2 regions of the Colwellia sp. MB3u-55 genome follow, and region 2 is predicted to be linked to the other one. Evidence: predicted binding sites of a transcription regulator. Region 2 holds the regulator's gene; the other holds the start of a gene.
What was found. The regulator FliA, encoded in region 2, starts transcription of late flagellar genes. The targets are predictions, from matches to a motif close to CTAAAGNTNNNNNNNNNNNNGCCGATA.

Region 1: a site for FliA is predicted at 2,328-2,354, ahead of H4J66_RS13320 (DUF5610 domain-containing protein). Genes of this name have one in related genera too.

Annotation. Positions count from the first base shown of each region.
Region 1 is NZ_JACGUS010000116.1:298,009-304,817, reverse strand. Features, by position in the region: gene H4J66_RS13325 (RNA-binding protein) at 475-918, shown strand; gene H4J66_RS13320 (DUF5610 domain-containing protein) at 979-2,247, opposite strand; gene trmA (tRNA (uridine(54)-C5)-methyltransferase TrmA) at 2,495-3,592, shown strand; gene fabR (HTH-type transcriptional repressor FabR) at 3,598-4,215, opposite strand; gene H4J66_RS13305 (fatty acid desaturase) at 4,445-5,563, shown strand; gene sthA (Si-specific NAD(P)(+) transhydrogenase) at 5,652-6,809, shown strand, end outside.
Region 2 is NZ_JACGUS010000122.1:154,098-167,046, forward strand. Features, by position in the region: gene H4J66_RS16855 (DUF6170 family protein) at 1-7, shown strand, start outside; gene H4J66_RS16860 (VacJ family lipoprotein) at 117-929, opposite strand; gene H4J66_RS16865 (DUF2802 domain-containing protein) at 1,043-1,513, opposite strand; gene H4J66_RS16870 (chemotaxis protein CheW) at 1,589-2,080, opposite strand; gene H4J66_RS16875 (chemotaxis protein CheW) at 2,172-2,966, opposite strand; gene H4J66_RS16880 (ParA family protein) at 2,974-3,747, opposite strand; gene H4J66_RS16885 (flagellar motor protein MotB) at 3,774-4,748, opposite strand; gene H4J66_RS16890 (flagellar motor protein) at 4,745-5,491, opposite strand; gene H4J66_RS16895 (chemotaxis response regulator protein-glutamate methylesterase) at 5,484-6,644, opposite strand; gene H4J66_RS16900 (chemotaxis protein CheA) at 6,711-8,807, opposite strand; gene H4J66_RS16905 (protein phosphatase CheZ) at 8,821-9,564, opposite strand; gene cheY (chemotaxis response regulator CheY) at 9,613-9,996, opposite strand; gene H4J66_RS16915 (RNA polymerase sigma factor FliA) at 10,048-10,767, opposite strand; gene H4J66_RS16920 (MinD/ParA family protein) at 10,839-11,684, opposite strand; gene flhF (flagellar biosynthesis protein FlhF) at 11,797-12,949, opposite strand, start outside.

The DNA of each region.
Region 1 (6,809 bases), on a different contig from region 2:
CCATAGAACGTTAAGTTAACTACTTTACCCTAAAGTGATGTAGATAACTTATCAAAACAGCTCTTTCGTGGTTCGTTTTGACTGAACCCCTTGGAACTGGAGCGCATTCTAGACATATTTTGAAAAGGATCAAGTACTATTTTCATCTTTATGTTTGTTTGCTGAAAATAAAAACAATATGGGCAATATACTTCCTAATCGCTCAAAAAACATCAGCAATTATATTCCTCCTATATAATAATCCACTTAAAGTGGCTTATATAAGCACTAAAATAGTGCTTTTAATTAATATGCTTATTTAGTGTAGTAAACTTTTTATTTTTTGCTTAATATAAGTAAGGTGTTATTTGCATATAAATTACACTTATCTTTTTTACAACTTTGTACTTTGTACAATATTCAAGGCTGGGTAGCAGGGACATTGCAATTTAGTTTTTTAATTTAGAATTTAAAATAATAATTAGGTATTCATATATGAAGTCTCCTCAAGGGTTAACATTTATCGTCGCAGTAATATTTGCTGTAATTGCTTACATTTTATCAACTGTTATTGGCAGCTCACCAGAAATTACTGCGATATTAGTTTTAGTAAGTACTTTTATTGCGCCACTTATAGGTTCATCAACTACTGCAGAAAGTGCTGATGAAGAAATAAAAACGTTATATGTAGGGAATCTACCTTACCGAGCAAATGAATCATCGATCAGAGAGTTATTCTCTGAACATGGTCAAGTTCATTCTGTTCGTTTAATGAAAGATAAACATACTGGAAAGCGTCGTGGTTTTGGTTTTGTTGAAATGTCAGCTGATGCGGCTGATGCGGCTGTTACATCGCTTAATGATACTGAATTTCAGCAGCGTACTTTGAAAGTTCGTGAAGCGAAGGAACGTCCAGAAAAAAGTCTCGAAGAAGAATAACCATTATTCTTGGTAAGTTTTCCTAAATAAACCCACGTTAGCGTGGGTTTATTTTATCTATTAGAGCTTAATGTTGTCAGACCTAACCGTATCTATTACTTTATCGAACTTTTCTTTAGCGACTTTATCGTCACCAAACTCAGCTTTAAAGACCGCATCAAGTAACTGACCAAAAGCATCATCATTCTTAGACAATATTTTATCTGCTTGTTCTTGTAGCTGGTTAAACTGATCTAAAAAGTCAATTAAAGGCCTCAGGTCTTTTCCGACACTAGGCGCTAATTTATCATCCAACTCTGCAACTGCTGTATACGCTTGGCTAACATAACTGGTTTTTGTTTGCTGCAAGTCCATACTAAAACTAGTTATCTGTTTATTATCAAAGCTAAGTTCAACTGCTTTTTCAAAAGCTTTATTAACATCGCCATTAAAGAAGTCTTTTTGTAGTGAATTTACGTCTTTAATTAATGCTTCGATGGCTGCTTTTTCATCATTATCAAGTTCCCCCTCTACGCTATAAGAAAAGTTAATTTCATGATACTGACTACTGGTACTACTATAATTTGTCGATCCCCCTTGGCTACTCTCTTGATACTGGTAAGCTTCTTTACTGGCATATTCTTGTAATTCGCTAAATGATATTGAAACGACATCACCGTCAGTAGTGGTAATACTCAGCTCACTACCTTTTGAATTGCTTGTGTATAATTCGCTATCAATTGCTGTAGACCTGATACTTGGCGTTAACTCCGCTATCTTCTCATTCGATTTATTGGCTGGAGGAAACATTTGTTCATAAAGGTCGTCAATCCCCTTATTAATAAGCGTACGACTTTTTTCTATACCTTGGTTTAAGTCATCGTCAAGCATGGCGAGATCTTTTAAATCGCCTTTTGCTTGATCAATACCTAAATTCGCCCCAGCACGCCCCTGCTCAAACATCTCTTTCAACTTATCCTCACTCACTCCATTTGCTTGGGCAGCTAAAATACTAGAGCTAACAAAGTCCATAACATTACGAACCACTGCTTCGAAATCAAAAAGGCTAGTTGCTGGTTCGCTTTCACTTAACGCTGTTTTGCTGATATCACTCATCACTACATTAGTTGCTTGTGGTCTATCGGTAATCTTTTGAAAATTTGCTGAAATCTGACTAGAAATTGATTGAGATATAATTTTCATTGTAATGGCAGCACGATGGTTTAATGCCAGTGTATTAACTGACTCTGCTGGCATTTCTCGTTTAACGACTTCATTATTTGCTGGTTCACTTTTACGACTTTTCCCTACATAATTCGGCAACCTTGTCTGATTATCAATTTTATTCATTGTTACTCTCCGGTGTCTAATTAAATTTTAATTAGACACAATCAAAGATCTAAAGATCCTTAAATTTAATATGGCTATTATATCGGCATTTTTTCGTAAAACTTTAGGAAAAACTCAGTCTCTTGTAAGAAAATTATAGACAAATGACTAGACAAAGTAATCACAATCGCTAAACTCAGCGCCTCTGTAATACTCACTATAGTTGAGTATAATATTGTTTAATTTTTTCTACGTTTAAGGCTTATATATGTTTAGTCACATTGCACCACAATTTTATGATAAACAACTTGATAACAAACAGGATGATATCGCTAAATTGTTTAGTGATTTTGACTTACCAAATTTTGATGTTTTTCGATCAGAGCCATTAAACTATAGATTAAGAGCAGAGTTTAGAGTCTGGCATGACAATGATGACTTATTTTATATTATGTTTAATAGTGAAACGAAAGAAAAGTATCGCGTCGACACTTTCCCCGTTGCCAGTAAACTAATTAATCAAGCCATGAAAGCCTTGCTTGACGAAATTAAAGATAAACCTTCACTTCGTCATCGATTATTTCAAGTCGATTTTTTATCAACACTCAGTGGCGAGCTTTTAATAAGCTTGTTGTATCATCGACAATTAGATGAAGAGTGGCTAAGTGATGCAGCAACACTAAAAACGACCCTTTCAGCAATAGCCCCTGTTGATATTATTGGCCGTGCTAAAAAACAAAAATTTATCCTTGATAAAGATTATGTCACTGAGAAGTTAACTGTTGGCGATAAAACTTATATCTACGAGCAAGTAGAAAATAGTTTTACACAGCCTAATGGGCACGTTAATGAGCAAATGCTACTTTGGGCAAAGCAAGGCACACAAAATATCGATGGTGACTTAATAGAACTCTATTGTGGTAATGGTAACTTTAGTATCGCACTCGCTGAAAACTTTGATCGGGTTTTAGGGACTGAAATATCGAAAACGTCAGTAAAATCAGCACAAAATAATATCGCCGCAAACCAGTTAACCAATGTTGATATAATAAGAATGTCCAGTGAAGACTTTAGTCAAGCCATGAACGGTGAGCGAGTATTTCGTCGTTTAGAAGGTTTCGATCTCAAAAGCTATAATTACGATACCGTATTAGTTGATCCACCAAGAGCAGGCCTTGACCCTGATAGCGTAGAGTTAGTTAGCCGATTTGAACGTATTGTCTATATCTCATGTAATCCTGAGACATTAAAAGAAAACTTAGTTGAACTAATAAAGACACACAATATTGAAAAATTTGCGTTATTTGATCAGTTTCCATATACCCACCATGTTGAAACAGGTGTGATACTTTCACGTAAAAAGTAAAATTTTTACTTTTTTACTCCCCTATTGCTAAATTCAGCAGCTCCCCGTGCTATAAAGCGCAGCTGCTGAATGGTTCGCATTGATATTTGTCGACGATCCTCTTTATCAACATCTAACGCATCAGAACCAGCACTAAATACGATAGTCACCGCTGCATCGGCTTGTAAAAAAGCCACATCTGCATTCAACTTATTTGCTTGCTGTAGATAATCACATAATTCTAAAGTGAAATAACGCACTTCTCGATTTACCGCCGCTCGAAAAGCAGCTGATGTTCCAGAACGCTCTCGTAATAATAAGCGAAATATATTACCATTACTTTCAATAAACTCCATAAAGGTGACGACAGATATTTGAATGACAGAACCGCCTTTTTCAATACGTTGGCGAGCTTGTCGCATTAATTGACGCAAAGTTAAACCCGCTTCATCGACCAGCGTTAAACCTAGTTCGTTCATATCAGAGAAATGTCGATAAAATGATGTTGGTGCTAAGCCAGCCTCTTTAGCGACTTCCCGTAAGCTTAAACTCGAAAAGCTACGCTCACTACTTAACTGCCCAAGAGCAGCATCAATTAATTGCCGACGTGTTTTTTCTTTTTGCTGTGCCCGGATCCCGCTCATGACTTCATTAACCTATACTTTAGCCTGTTTATATCATACTGAATTTTCATCTATTTACTAGAAACTTGATCACTAACATCGACATTTAAATACAGTATTATCGATTAAAGATAAAAAATTTAATAAAAATTACCTTGACTGAAAAGTGATCAAAGTTAAAATAGAGTACACGTGTACACTGAAATAATTTACTTAGTGTTTGTTTTTTTACTGATGGAATTCTTATTACATGAATAAACCTAAAATCGTTTGGCTAAATTTTAGTGTGTTTTTAATTACCTTTTTAGTTGCCGCAATTGGCGTCCCGTATCGTGCAATAACACACGGTTTTGATACCACTGAACTTGTAGTAGCACTATGCTGCTTTATCTATTGTGGTATGTCTATTACTGCTGGCTATCACCGATTATGGTCGCACAAAAGCTATCAAGCACATGCTTCGCTACGTTTCATTTTTGCACTAGGTGGTGCATTTGCCTTACAAAATAGTATATTACATTGGGCTTCTGATCATAGAGTTCATCATAAGCATGTCGATAATAATGACAAAGATCCCTATTCAGCTAAAAAAGGCTTTTGGTATTCACATATCGGTTGGATGCTGCGTGAGTATCAAGCGCATCGATATGCTAATTACGACAATACCCGTGATTTACAAAAAGACGCTATTGTAATGTGGCAGCACAGAAATTATTTGTTGCTAACAATATTGATGAACTTTGGTGTACCTATTTTATTTGGTTTATGGCACGGCGATATTATTAGTAGTTTACTTTTAGTCGGTTTCTTGCGACTAGTGTTAAGCCATCACACTACTTTTTTCATTAATTCTTTGGCACATATCTGGGGGAAACAAACTTACACAGAAAGAAATACTGCACGAGATAATGGCTTTCTTGCTTTTTTAACCTTTGGTGAGGGCTATCATAACTATCATCATATTTTTGAAAATGATTATCGTAACGGCATTCGTTGGTGGCAGTTTGATCCAACTAAATGGTTGATTAAAGGTTGTGAATTTTTGAAGCTTACCTCAAAACTGCGGACTTACCCAGATGACAAAATTGAAAAAGCGCGCTTAGCTATGGTACTTAAACGTAGCCAGAAGAAGTTACTCTCTCATCCAAATGCGGAACAAATGCGAGAAAAACTACAGCAAGAATATGATTTACTCATTAGTAGAATTAATGACTACTATGATGTGCGTAAAAAATTACTTGCCAGTAGGCGCGATAAATTAATCGCCGACGTTGAGAGCTCTGAATTAGCAGCGCAATACCAAGAATTTAAGCAGCACTTGGCAGACCAACAACAGCATTTTCAACGCTTATTAACCCAACTGGCATAAACCCCTTAGATTAATAAGCTTTTACATGGTCAGACGTCTAAATTCCTGCTAAAATTTTTTTATCTTAGTAGGAATTTAAGGCAAGATTTTGGCAACTCAAAATAAAGCTAAAACGAAGAAGAAAACAAATAACGATTACGATTACGATGCAATAATTATAGGTACCGGACCCGGTGGCGAAGGTACGGCTATGGAGCTATCTAAAAAAGAAAAACGTGTTGCTATTGTTGAACGATATAAAGACGTTGGCGGTGGTTGTACGCATTGGGGAACTATTCCTTCAAAAGCTTTACGTCAAAGTGTTAGCCGACTCATTGAGTATAACGCGAGTCCACTTTTTAGAGGGCATGAAAAAGCAAAACACTTAACGTTCCCAGCTATTCTTAAACATGCCTCTTCGGTTATTCGTAAACAAGTTCAGTTACGCAGTGGCTTTTATGATCGTAACCGCGTTGAACTGATTTCGGGTGAAGCATCTTTTATTGATGCCCATACGCTTAGAATAGTGAATAACGAAGGCGCTATTGAGCAAATTACGGCAAAGCAAATTGTTATTGCTACGGGTTCACATCCCTATCGACCTAAAGATATTGATTTTAACCATCCGCGAGTCTATGACTCAGATACCATCTTATCGCTTAAGCATGATCCCCGTTCTATCATTATTTATGGTGCTGGTGTTATTGGTTCCGAATACGCCTCTATATTTAGAGGTTTAGGTGTAAAGGTAGATTTAATTAATACCCGAGATAGACTGCTTTCTTTTTTGGATGCTGAAATGTCTGATTCACTCAGCTACCACTTATGGAATAATGGTGTAGTGATCCGTCATGGCGAAGCGATTGCACGAGTTGAAGCATCCGACGACTCTGTGGTTGTTCATTTAGAATCGGGTAAAAAAATGCGCGCCGACTGTTTACTCTTTGCTAATGGGCGAACAGGTAATACCGCCGACTTAAAAGTTGAAAATGCAGGGTTATCAGCAGATGGGCGTGGGCAACTAAAAGTCAACGATCAATATCAAACCAGTGTCGACAATATATATGCGGTAGGTGATGTCATTGGTTACCCAAGCTTAGCCAGTGCCGCTTATGATCAAGGCCGGTTAGCGGCTTCAGCGATGATAGATCACCAAAGTACAGCAAAACTTATTGCTGATATTCCTACAGGTATCTACACGATTCCAGAGATAAGCTCTGTTGGTAAGACAGAACAAGAACTGACCGCGGCAAAAATTCCGTATGAG
Region 2 (12,949 bases):
AGCTTAATCTTTAATTAACACATCGAAAAATCTGCGGATTACATTAACACTCACTGCCTTTATTTTCAAAATGAGTGAAGCTTGAAGTATTCTAAGCTTCACTCTGCAAAGCAAGTTTATTGATCAACATCTGCCATGTTATCGAGTTCTTCTAAAAATGCATTAATTTCGTCTTCACTGTCTTCATCAATCACGATGGGCGGGTTACCATCGTAAACTTTAAATTCCATATTTTGAAAGTAAGCATTTTTAACAAATTCATACGAATCAATAGATTCATTAATAATTTGCTCTTGGTCAACAAGCGCTGCTCGTTGTTCAAGCCCGAGTACGGCTTGGCGAAGTAAGTTGGGCCAAAAATCAATAATAGCTAACGGCCAGTAGTATTTATCCACATAGTCACCTACTTCTTCACGAACTGAGCTTGGCCCAAGAGCTGGTATAACTATATAAGGTCCATCTCCAACACCATATGAGCCTAAGACTTCACCAAACTCTTCTTCTGCTCTGGTCCATTCAAAGTCACTTGCTGGGTCAAAAAATCCAAATATGCCGATTGTAGAGTTAAGCATAAAACGACCGGTACTTTTACCTGCTTCACTAAACTTTCCTTGCAGCAGGTTATTTATAACCGTTGATGGTTCATTCAGGTTTAAGGCAACATTATGTAACCCAGACCTAAAATCTGTTGGCATATATTCAACATACGCTTGGGCTGTTGGTTTAAGTACATATTTGTCTGCATAATCCCAGGTAAAAGTCCAAAACGGTCGATTAATCGACTCTAATGGATCTTTAGGATCTGAAACACTAGCACTATTTTCAGTAGGTGTTGATGAACAGGCAGAAATAACTAAAGCCAGTAGAATGATCACAATTTTTTTTGTTGGGTTATTGAACAAATAAGAAAATATAGCGGCTACTTTCACTTAGCGTCCTTGATATAGAGTAAAAAAATAATAACGCAGTTTACCACGCAAGAATGCAATGCAACATAAATCTTTAACTATTTATCTGTGGTAAAAGCATAAAATGATTGGTTTTAAGAAGGCGATGTTTTATTTCTGTGGACAGATATTAACATCTCAGCTTCAGCAAGTGGGATATCACATTCTCGAACGACTTCATCTATCTCTGCACCTAACTCAACGAGTTTAAAAGCACGTGAATAGAGTTTATCTTGCGGTTGCTGATTTTGAAATTGGTCGATTAATTGCTTTTGTAGCACACTCTCTTGTTGCAGTGTTTTAATACGATGTTCAAGTTGTTTACTGACTTGCTCGTTTTCTAACTGCAGACTTTCAAGCTTATGATTAAACTCAAGCAATTTTTTATTTACTGTATTGTGTGACGACTGTAGCTCATTTATAAACAACTCTTGCGTTTCAAGTTGTGTTTTTAACACTTTATGGGCTCGATAAAAATAAGTTTTTTGTCGATATATATAACCGATTAGCACTATAAAAAGCACAAAACTGCTAACTGAAATAAAAAGTGGCGAGATAATAAACATAAACGCTTCTTAAACCATTACAAATAAATAAAGCCTGATAAGTCAGGCTTTATTTAAAGAGACCTAATAAACAGCCTAGAACTGTTTAAGTTCATCCCATTCGTCGTCAGAAAGTAACTGATTTAGGTCGACTAAAATCAATAACTCACCTTCTCTGTTTGAAACACCTTGAATGAATCGTGCACTATCGTCATTACCAACATTCGGAGCATCATCTATCTCAGAATTTTTTAAGTAAACAACTTCAGCGACACTATCTACCAAAATCCCAATAACTTGTTTTTCAGCTTCAATGATAACAATACGAGTATTGTCAGAAATATCCGCAGGTTTAAGCCCAAAGCGTTGTCTGGTATCAATAACAGTAACAACGTTCCCTCGCAGATTAATGATACCTAATACATATGTAGGTGCACCTGGCACCGGTGCAATTTCACTATAGCGCAAGACTTCTTGCACTTGCATTACATTAATACCGTAGGTTTCACTATCGAGCTTAAAGGTTACCCATTGCAACACTTCATCGTTGTCTACGTTTTCCTTTGCATTACGTCTATCATCAGCCATACAGCCTGCCTCTTAAATATCTTATTGAAAATCAATCTGTTTGATTATTCTTCTAGTGTATATAGTATAATACTATCTGAAGATCTAGCCATTAATCTTGGTTAATATTTGCGCCTGCGTCAAGTAACTTAATCAAAGAATCAACATCAAGCAGTGCACACATACGTTCTTTGACTAAACCGGCTAACCAAGGTCGCTTGTTCGGTAGGTCTAACCATTTTACATCTTCTTGCTCTAAGGTCACTGTATCGACTAATGTTTCCGCCGATAATCCCCAATGACTATTACCTAGCATGACAATATATTGATAGTTTAACGAATTTATTAACGCTTCGTCACATTTTTCTGGCATTACCCATAAAGCGGTATTCACTACGTTAATTTTCTCATCTCGATGTAACATAACACCGGTAAACCATTTAGGCTTACCCATGAGACTCGTTGTCTTGTCTTCGTTATGTATGCCCCCCAATTCAATCAAGGGTACTGCAATCGTTAAACCCGCAACATTAAAGAACATCGCTTGAAAACTACCCTTTCGATAATTCTTACTCTGATGAACAATTAATGGCTGATCACTTTTTCTTGTCTTAAGCGGTTCATCAAGAGTCAATGGTGTTTTTTCTTTGACTTTTTCCTGAACTTTTTCTTCAACTATTTTAGGTCGTTCATCTTTCACAGAACTTTTTACAGTATAAACAGGTTCATCTACTGGGTCGGCAATACGCTCAGTAATATCAATTTTTTGCAAAAGTTTTTCTAACGGTTGCTGATATTTTGCTTTTACAGCAATAATTGGCAGGTCAGATTCTTGCTGATCTTCAGTCAACAATTCTGATAAATAATTCTGCATTAGTTTCTTACTTGCAGCGAGTGACTTTGCCATTGGACAATTAACCTAATTTTTGCAGTTCTAATAAACTGCTTAGTAGTTTTTTATATGCACTAACACCACGTGTTAACGGTGCGTAATCTGAAGGTACCTGCATTGCATAACTGGCATTTCTAAAATTAGTATCGACAGGTATAACACCAGCCCAAACACTATCATCGTATAACTCTTGTAACTTTCTATAGGTCAGTAATGATGCTTTAGTACGTTTATCAAACATGGTCGGCACTATGGTATATTTAAACGGCTTATCTTGCTCAACTTGCATAATATCCATTGTTTTCATCATGCGGTCTAAGCCTTTCAAGGCTAAGAACTCAGTCTGCACTGGCACAATAATACGTTGCGATGCCGCCAAAGCATTCACCATCAGCACACCTAAAATCGGTGGGCAATCGATTAAGACATAATCATATTCATCGGCTATTTTTATCATCGCTTTTTTCAACACTAAGCCCATACCACCTTTATTACCGAGTGAACGGTCTAAAGTGGCTAAGCCCATAGTTGCCGGGAGTATATCTATATTGTCGTATTTCGTTGGACATAAGCTTTGCATTATTTGTTCTTTGGTTGAAACTTGAACAAATAAATCGTAAACACTTAACTCAAGATCTTCAGATTCGATACCAAAATAATAACTCAAAGAAGCATGGGGATCAGTATCTACCAACAACACTTTATAGCCCTGCTCAGCTAATAACCCACCTAAGGAGATTGTTGTTGTGGTTTTACCAACGCCACCTTTTTGATTTGCTACGGTCCATACTACCAAGTTGCTAACCTACTTATTTCGTTATGCTAATTATTGTTCTGCTCAGAAGAGGGGTTGTCATCTTCTCGTGTTGTAATTCTAATGCCACCGTTATCAAGTCTTATGATACGTATTTCATTATCCTCATCACCATTATCTATCTGCTTTATAGCTTCGACGTCTTTAATGCTGATGGTAGGGGTCGCAAGTAAATTTGACTTTTCTAAACCATACTTTGATATAGCAATAACAACACGACGGTTTTGAGCGCGCCCTTGTGCTGTTTCATTATCTTCTCGTGGGTAATATTGCCCATAACCCTCAATGGCCATTCGAGCAGGGTCAAGGGATAAGTATTCAAGCACTCTTAAAATAGCAGTTGCTCTAGAAACTGATAATTCCCAATTAGAAGAAAATATCTCAGTATTAATTGGTTCGTTATCAGTATAGCCCCTTACACGAATAAAATTACTGGAAGAACCAATTACATCATAAATAACCGCAAGTATTGTTGTCGCGTTGTTGGTTGCTGATGATGAGCCACTGGGGAAAAGCATACCGCTGTTTAATTCTATTTCTAACCAATCGCCATCAATCTGCAGTTGCGCATAACCTGATTCGATTAATTCGAACAAGGCGGTATGTAATTCTTTTTCTAGTGACGTTAGATTAGTGCCTACCTGACTGTCAGAAACATTAGATAGTGTTTTCTCACCGTCAAAAAGTTCAGGGCCAGCCACATCTAAAATACCATTGCCATACAAGCGCTTATTCGTTTTTGAGGTGTTAACATCGAGGATGTCCTCACCATGCCCCCGATTTTTCGGTAATTTATCATTGGCTTGAAAAACTTTACCTATCGATTCTGTCGCAGATTCAAAGGGCTCGTCATTAACCATTGCCATCGCATATAAGACAACAAATAAAGCGAAGAGCAAGGTCATATAATCGGCATATGAAACTAACCATCTGTCGACATTATCATTTTCGACTGAATGTCGGCGTTTCCTTAAGTGGTTCATTGCTCTAACCGAAAGGCCGACAACTTGTTTTCAATGGCATGTGGATTTTCTGCTAATGCAATAGAGATAAGGCCTTCAGCAATCATTTCGCGGTACATCGTTTGCTGGTGTATAATAGCCTTTATTTTATTAGCAACGGGTAGGTAAATTAAATTGGCAAAACCGACACCGTAAATAGTCGCAATAAAAGCTGTTGCAATGCCTTGCCCCAGTAAAGTTGGATCGGTAAGGTTACTCATCGCATGAATGAGGCCAAGTACCGCTCCTAAAATACCTATGGTAGGACTGTAGCCGCCCATAGACTCAAAAACATGAGCAGAGCGCAAATTATGCTCGCGATAAAGATCTAAATCTAATTCTAATGAGACACGCAAATTGTCTACTTCTATACCATCAACTAATAAGTTTAGCGCTTTATTGGTATAAAAATCTTGTTCTTCTTCGGCAATATTTTCCAGTGATAAATATCCAGATTCTCGTGCTTTTTCAGACCAAGAAACTATCGAATCAATGCCTTGGTTGATATCATACTTTGGTGGATAAAATATCCACTTTAATAAAGACAACGCATGAAAAAATTGCACTGAAGATGATTGTAACATTACAGCCCCTAAAGTACCGCCAAAGACAATGATAAAGGCAGGTAACTCAAATAACGCAGCAAGGGAGCCACCGTCAAGAATAAAACCTAAATATATGGCAGTAATTGCGACAAAAAGCCCAGCAACGGTTAACTTATCCATGGTCAACTTCCTTGATAATACTTTGGCTGATATCTTCTAATGCTAAAGATAAAACAGAAATACCGGCAACGGTAACGGCTTGCGGCATACCATAAACCACACAAGAAGCTTCATCTTGTGCCCATATTGTCGCTCCTTTACCTTTTAGCATGCGAGCACCTTCTCGACCATCAGAGCCCATACCGGTCAGTACAACACCCAATACTGAGCCACCAAATACTTTAGCTGCTGAGCCAAAACTCACATCAACACTTGGTTTAAAAGCAATCTTTTCAGACTTATCTTCTATAATTTTTAATTTTGCTAATTTTGGCGTGCCGTCAATAATCATTTGCCTGCCACCAGGCGCTAGGTAAGCGCAACCAGGTTTTAAAATATCCCCATCTTCTGCTTCCTTGACATTAATATTGCACAAGGTATTTAAACGATTGGCAAAAGCAAAAGTAAAAGCAGCGGGCATATGCTGTATTAAAATAATGGGTAACGGAAAGTTTTGCGGCAATTGCGTTAATATTTTTTGTAAGGCAATTGGCCCCCCCGTTGATGTACCTATAGCGAGTAGTTGATAACTTTTACCTGAGCTTCTTTTAACAACCTGACTGCGAATACTTTCGCTTTGATGCGGTTCAGTTTTAGTTGTACGCAGCGGAGTTCTCGATTGAATTTCGAATTGATTTACAGGTTTAGTAGCCGTTGAAGAGAGGCTAATTCTTGACGCGTGTGCTTTTACTGCCAGTTTTCTTTTCAATAAACCGTTAGTCTTAGCTAATTGAACCACTCGTTGACGCAGCACACTACCCGCATCATCAGTTGTTTTGGCTATTTCACTAAATTTTTTCGGGAGAAAATCAAGTGCTCCAGCTTCTAAGGCCTCGAGGGTCGCATTAGCACCTTGATGAGTGAGCGATGAAAACATTAAGATTGATGTTGGTGCTTTTGCCATTATTTGTTTCACAGCTTCAATACCATTAAGTAATGGCATTTCTATATCCATGGTGATCACATCAGGCTTTAAAGACACAGCCTTTTCAACAGCATCTTTACCATTTACAGCAACATCAATAACAGTAAGGTTCGGATCTTTATTTAAAATATCGGTAACTCGACGTCTAAAGAAACTCGAGTCATCAACAACCAACACCTTATAGGGCATTTATTATCTCATTTGTTATTATGAATGAAAAAGCCCTAATAAAATTTAGTAGGGCTTTATTATGCGTTAAGAGCGTAATCTTTTATTAACAACAGATTTTTTTGCGTAAAACTTCAGCATGTTAGGTACATCAATAATTAACGCGATACCACCATCGCTGGTAATTGTTGCGCCAGCCATACCTGGTGTGCCGTGTAATAAACGGTCGAGTGGTTTTATCACCACCTCTTCTTGACCAATTAAACTGTCGACCACAAAGCCAACTTGCTGATTGCCCAATTGAACGATGACCACATGACCTTTTTCTCTTGGCTTTTCAACAAAATCACGAACTAACCACTTATCTAAGTAAAAGAGTGGTATCGCCTTTTTACGAACAATAATGGTTAGTTGTCCATCAACAACGTTGGTCGTGGTTAAATCAAGATGAAATATTTCATTGACACCAGCAAGTGGCAAGGCAAATGTTTGTTTACCAACAATAACCATTAATGTCGGTAAAATAGCTAACGTTAACGGTACTTTAATCTCTAAGATTGTACCTACGCCCATTTCAGAATCTATACTTACCGTTCCGTTTAACTGGGTAATTTTAGTCTTGACTACATCCATGCCAACACCACGGCCTGAAACTTCTGAAATCTCAGTCTTGGTAGAGAACCCTGGAGCAAAAATCAAACTAAAAGCTTCTTTATCTGTCATTCTAGCAGCTGAATCAACATCTAGAACTCCACGAGTAATCGCAATTTCTTTGAGCTTTTCTGCATTCATGCCAGCACCATCATCTTTGATGGTTAATAATATATGATCACCCTCTTGAGAAGCAGAAAGCACCACGACACCTTCTCTTGGTTTACCTAATGCTTCGCGCTTATCGGGCATTTCTATACCGTGATCTACAGAGTTTCGCACCAAATGCACTAATGGATCAGCGAGTGCCTCAACAAGGTTTTTATCCAGATCGGTTTCTTCACCTTTAAGGACTAATTTAATTTCTTTATCTAAACTGCGCGCTAAATCTCGAACAACTCGAGGAAATCGTCCAAAGACTTTTTTGATTGGCTGCATACGGGTTTTCATTACCGCACCTTGCAAATCAGTCGTTACCGCATCAAGATTAGAAACAGCTTTTGTTAAATCTTCATCCTCTTTAGTTAAGCCTAAACTTGATAAGCGATTTCTCACTAAAACAAGCTCACCCACCATATTCATAATTTGATCAAGACGTTTAGTGTCAACTCTAACAGTCGTTTCACCCTGCATTGCTTTAGCAGGTGCTTTTTCTGGTACTGGCGCTTTAGCGACAGGTTTAGCTGCAGGCGCTACAATTGCTGTCTTCGCGGCTGGTGTTTGAGCAACAGGAGTTGGTGTTGGTGCGCTAGGTGCTGGAGTAACCGATAATTTTGGCGCTTGACCTTGACCATGTAATTCGTCTAATAAGGCTTCAAAGTCATCGTCACTTATTTCATCTGATGAACCGCTATTTGATGAAGATGGCTTACTTGAATTATTAGCAGCGACTTCGGGCGAAAAAGCCCCTTGACCGTGAAGTTCATCAAGCAAGGATTCAAATTCGTCATCTGAAATATCATTGCTGTCTGAAGACGTTGCTGTTGCTGCATGTGCTGGCGTTGAAGCTGAGCCACCACCATGGAGTTCGTCAAGAAGCCGTTCAAATTCATCTTCTGACATTTCGTCGCTAGAAGAAAAGCTTTCGCTTTCATGAGTAGCGACTGCTTCAACAGCTACTGGCGCAGGCACTTGATCTTTGCCTTCGGGTTGGCTTAAACGATGCAGTTCTGCAAGTAATTGAGCATCTGCTTTATCAAGTTTTTCGCCGTTTTGAACTTGTACAAACATTTCATTTACAACATCAAGCGCTTGTAAAATAACATCCATTAAGCTGGCACTAACACTACGTTGGTTGGTACGTAACAGATCGAAAATATTTTCCGCGCCATGACATACGTCAACTAAATTATGTAATGCTAAAAAACCAGCCCCACCTTTAACGGTGTGAAATCCTCTAAAAATAGCATTTAATAATTCGGCATTATCAGGGTCGTTTTCAAGTTCTACGAGTTGTTCCGAAAGCGTTTCAAGTATTTCTCCAGCTTCTATTAAAAAATCCTGAAGAATCTCTTCATCTTGCTCAAATGACATCCAGCAACTCCTATTAAAATCCTAAACTTGATAAAAGGTCATCAACATCATCTTGGTCAGCGACAACATCATCACGTTGTGCTGCATTAACGATCGGGCCTTCAACTAAGTTATCACCTACTTTAGGTTTACTTCGTTCTGCATTACTATCTGTCGTAATACCAAAAGCGGTTAGCATACCAATTAAGCTATCCTCTACTTCACGAACTAGATCAATAACTTTACGAATAACTTGTCCGGTTAAATCTTGAAAATCTTGCGCCATCAAAACATCAGTCATTAAATCATGCATACGCACTGATTCTCTATCTGTCGTTTTTAATAATAAATCTATATCAACACATAAACTTTTAAATTCGGTTAATTCCAATTTGTTATGCATTAATTTTTGCCATAACGGATTAACAGCCTTTATTTGCTTTTGTATTGTATCCACAACGGGAAAAATAGATTCTACAGCATCCATGGTTTTATTAGCAGCTTCTTCCGTTCGCGTTATAACGTAATTTAGACGTTCTTGAGCATCGGGGATATCTGCTGTCGCTAAATCATTTAACCTAGAATCTAATTGAAAATTATTTAATGAGTCATGTAGTTGACGAGTCAGCTTGCCTATTTCAACAAACAATTCAGAATTAATTGGATTTTGAATTTCAGCAATTAATTCATCTGCCTTGTCTTGTTGACCACTTTCTAAATATTCGACCAATAGCTTTGCTTCTTCCAAAGAAACATGCACATTTGTATTCGCACTCATGCAAAAACCTCACGTTTAGATTAATTAATTATCTATCTAATTAATGAATTAACCTAAGCGTTGAAATATTTTATCTAGCTTGGCGTTTAACGTCGCTGCGGTAAATGGTTTTACAATATAGCCATTAACACCCGCTTGAGCCGCCATCACAATTTGTTCTTTTTTGGCTTCAGCAGTGATCAGCAAAACTGGGATATGTGATAATTTTGCATCGGCACGGATGGCTTTGAGCAAATCAATACCTTGCATACCTGGCATATTCCAATCAGTTACAACAAAGTCAAAAGAGCCTTCTTTTAACATCGGTAAAGCAGTGCTACCGTCATCTGCTTCTGAAATGTTAGTGAAACCTAAATCTCGTAACAAGTTTTTGACGATACGTCTCATCGTTGAAAAATCATCAACAACAAGAACTTTCATATTTTTATCCAAGGCACCCTCCGGTGAGAACATTTTAAAATTGTAATTATATGTATATTCTACTCAACTTTGCCAAGATTGCATACGTCCTTTTAACCTATGCATCGCTTGACTGTGAATTTGGCTAACACGCGACTCACTTACATCAAGCACTTGACCAATCTCTCGAAGATTTAATTCTTCGTCGTAATATAGTGACAGTACTAGAGCTTCGCGTTCGGGTAAAGTGGAAATGCATGCTGTTAACGATTTTTTAAAAACTATTTTTTCAAAATTATCATAGGGATCGTTATTATTCACATCTTCCATATTCGATATAGCATCTGCCCCCGTACTTAAGTCTTCAATACCAATTATTTTACCAGTACTGACCTCACTTAGAATATGATGGTAGTCATTTAACGAAATATCAAGTTTTTCAGCAACTTCAATATCAGTTACATCACGACCTAAACTTGCTTCAAGCAATTTTATCGCTTCACTGACCATGCGGCTATTTTTATGAACAGAGCGGGGAGTCCAGTCACCACGGCGTATTTCATCAAGCATAGCACCACGGATACGGATACCAGCAAAGGTCTCAAAACTTGCACCTTTGCCGTGATCAAAATTATTAGACGCTTCAAGCAGGCCTATCATGCCTGACTGGATAAGGTCATCAACCTGCACGCTCGCAGGTAACCTTGCTAATAGATGATAAGCGATTCTTTTAACTAAAACTGTATGCTGCGAAATTATAGCAGATTTATCAGTTTGAATACTGTAAGCATTTGATTTTACCACTATCGCTCACTCGCTAAATTATAGGAAAGATAAAGAACTTTCAACAAACTACTCATATCTGATTACTATTGTTATTGATGTTCTAACAATTGTTCAATAAAAAACTCTAAATGACCTGATGCTTCTTTAGGCACTGGCCATTTAATTAAATTACCTGCTAAAGATTTAAAAGCAACCGCTGCAGGCGATTGTGGATAAGCTTCAACAATTGCTTTTTGTTTTCTAACGGAATTTCTTATATTTTCGTCAAATGGAATCACCGCAACGAGTTCAAGTGCAACATCTAAAAATCGATCGGTAACTTTAGAAAGCTTACCAAAGAGTTGCTGTCCTTCTCTTGGTGTTCTCACCATGTTGGCAACAACTTTAAATTTAAATACGCCATGATCTCGACTTAATAATTTCATTAAGGCGTAGCAATCAGTAATAGAGGTAGGTTCATCACAGACCACTAACATTACATCTTGTGAGGCACGGCAAAAGCTTAGTACCATATCGGAAATACCGGCTGCAGTGTCAACAATAAGTACATCAAATTTTGTGTTCATATCACTAAAAGCGCGAATTAAACCCGCATGTTCAGCTGGCGTTAAATCGACCATAGATTGTGAACCTGACGTAGCAGGAATGATATTAATGCCAGCGGGACCTTCAATAATTATATCGTCTAATTCACATTCCCCAGAAAGCACATGTGATAAGTTACGTTTTACCCGCAAACCTAGCATAACATCGACATTAGCCAAGCCTAAATCGGCATCTAAAACTAAAACTCGTTGTCCTAATTGTCCAAGTGCAATAGCGGTATTAAGCGAAACGTTAGTTTTACCTACTCCGCCTTTACCACCAGATACAGCAATAACTTTTACCGGAGCTGAATTTTGCATTTTTCTTAAGCCACTTGCTTGATCATTCATTTATCGTCTTTCTCTACTTTCTTACGAATAGCCATCAATTTAATTTAGTATAACCCTATAATCATTTATTCTGCATATTTTTATAGTCTTAAAATCACATATTTAGAACATGTTATGGAAATACAGCTGTATTAGCACTCATCGGTGCTGTTCGCCAATTTATTGGATTATTAATTTGATTTTTCGCGCTCATTTTATCTGCTAGCGTAACGAGTTTTTCAGCATTTGCAACTTTAATATCTTCAGGAACTCTTTGTCCATCCGTTAAGTAGCCTATCGCTAAACCGTTTTGAATCGAAGTGGAAATTATTTCCCCTATGCTAAGGCTTTCATCAAGTTTAGTATAAATACAGCCTGCTAAAGGTACTTTTTTAAAGCGATCAACATTTTCTTGCATAACTCGTTGCTGAGTATTAGCCGCTAACACTAAATAATTGCGAATTCTGACCCTTGCATTAGAAACTAAAGTGGTTAGGTGTTTAGCTAAACGCATATCACGTTGCCCCATACCTGCAGTATCAATAAGTATTAGTTTCTTTTTGGAGAACTGTTGCAACAATGTATCTAAGGTTTTAGCATCACTGGCAAGCTTTACATCACAACCAATAATTCGCCCGTAAGTAGCTAATTGTTCAAATCCAGCAATACGGTAATTATCTGTTGAGATCATCACCACTTGGTCTGCGCCATGAATCTGAGCAAACCGCGCTGCGAGTTTAGCGACGGTAGTTGTTTTACCTACGCCGGTAGGTCCCACTAATGAAACCACACCACCACGATGAATAATGTCATTATTAGTGGTATTAATTTGTTGGCTGATAAATTTCTTCGCTAATAACCAAGTATCTTGGTCATTTTTTTGTGCTGGTATATAGCCTGCAATTTGATCTGAAACTTGTTCGCTCATACCCAAAGACATTAGTCGATTAACCAACATCGCGCGAGTGGGATCTTTTTGCGCCATATCCTGCCACATTAACCCCGAAATTTGGTGTTCTAATAATTCACGAATAGAAGACATTTCGTGTTTCATCTTCTCTAAGTCGGCGTTATTTACATTTTGTGGCGGTAACCCATCGGTTACTAAAGACTGTGCTTGGTTCATTACCGGCTGTTGATAGGAGTCGCTTGATTGTTCATCACCTTGTTCTTGGCTATTTTGCTCCAAACGGTCGGTGAAGCTTTTAAATTGCTGCTCAATATTACTTGACGGTGTTGGCGTTGAAACTGGCACTGAGTTACTAGGGTTATTTAGCTTAGCGGCT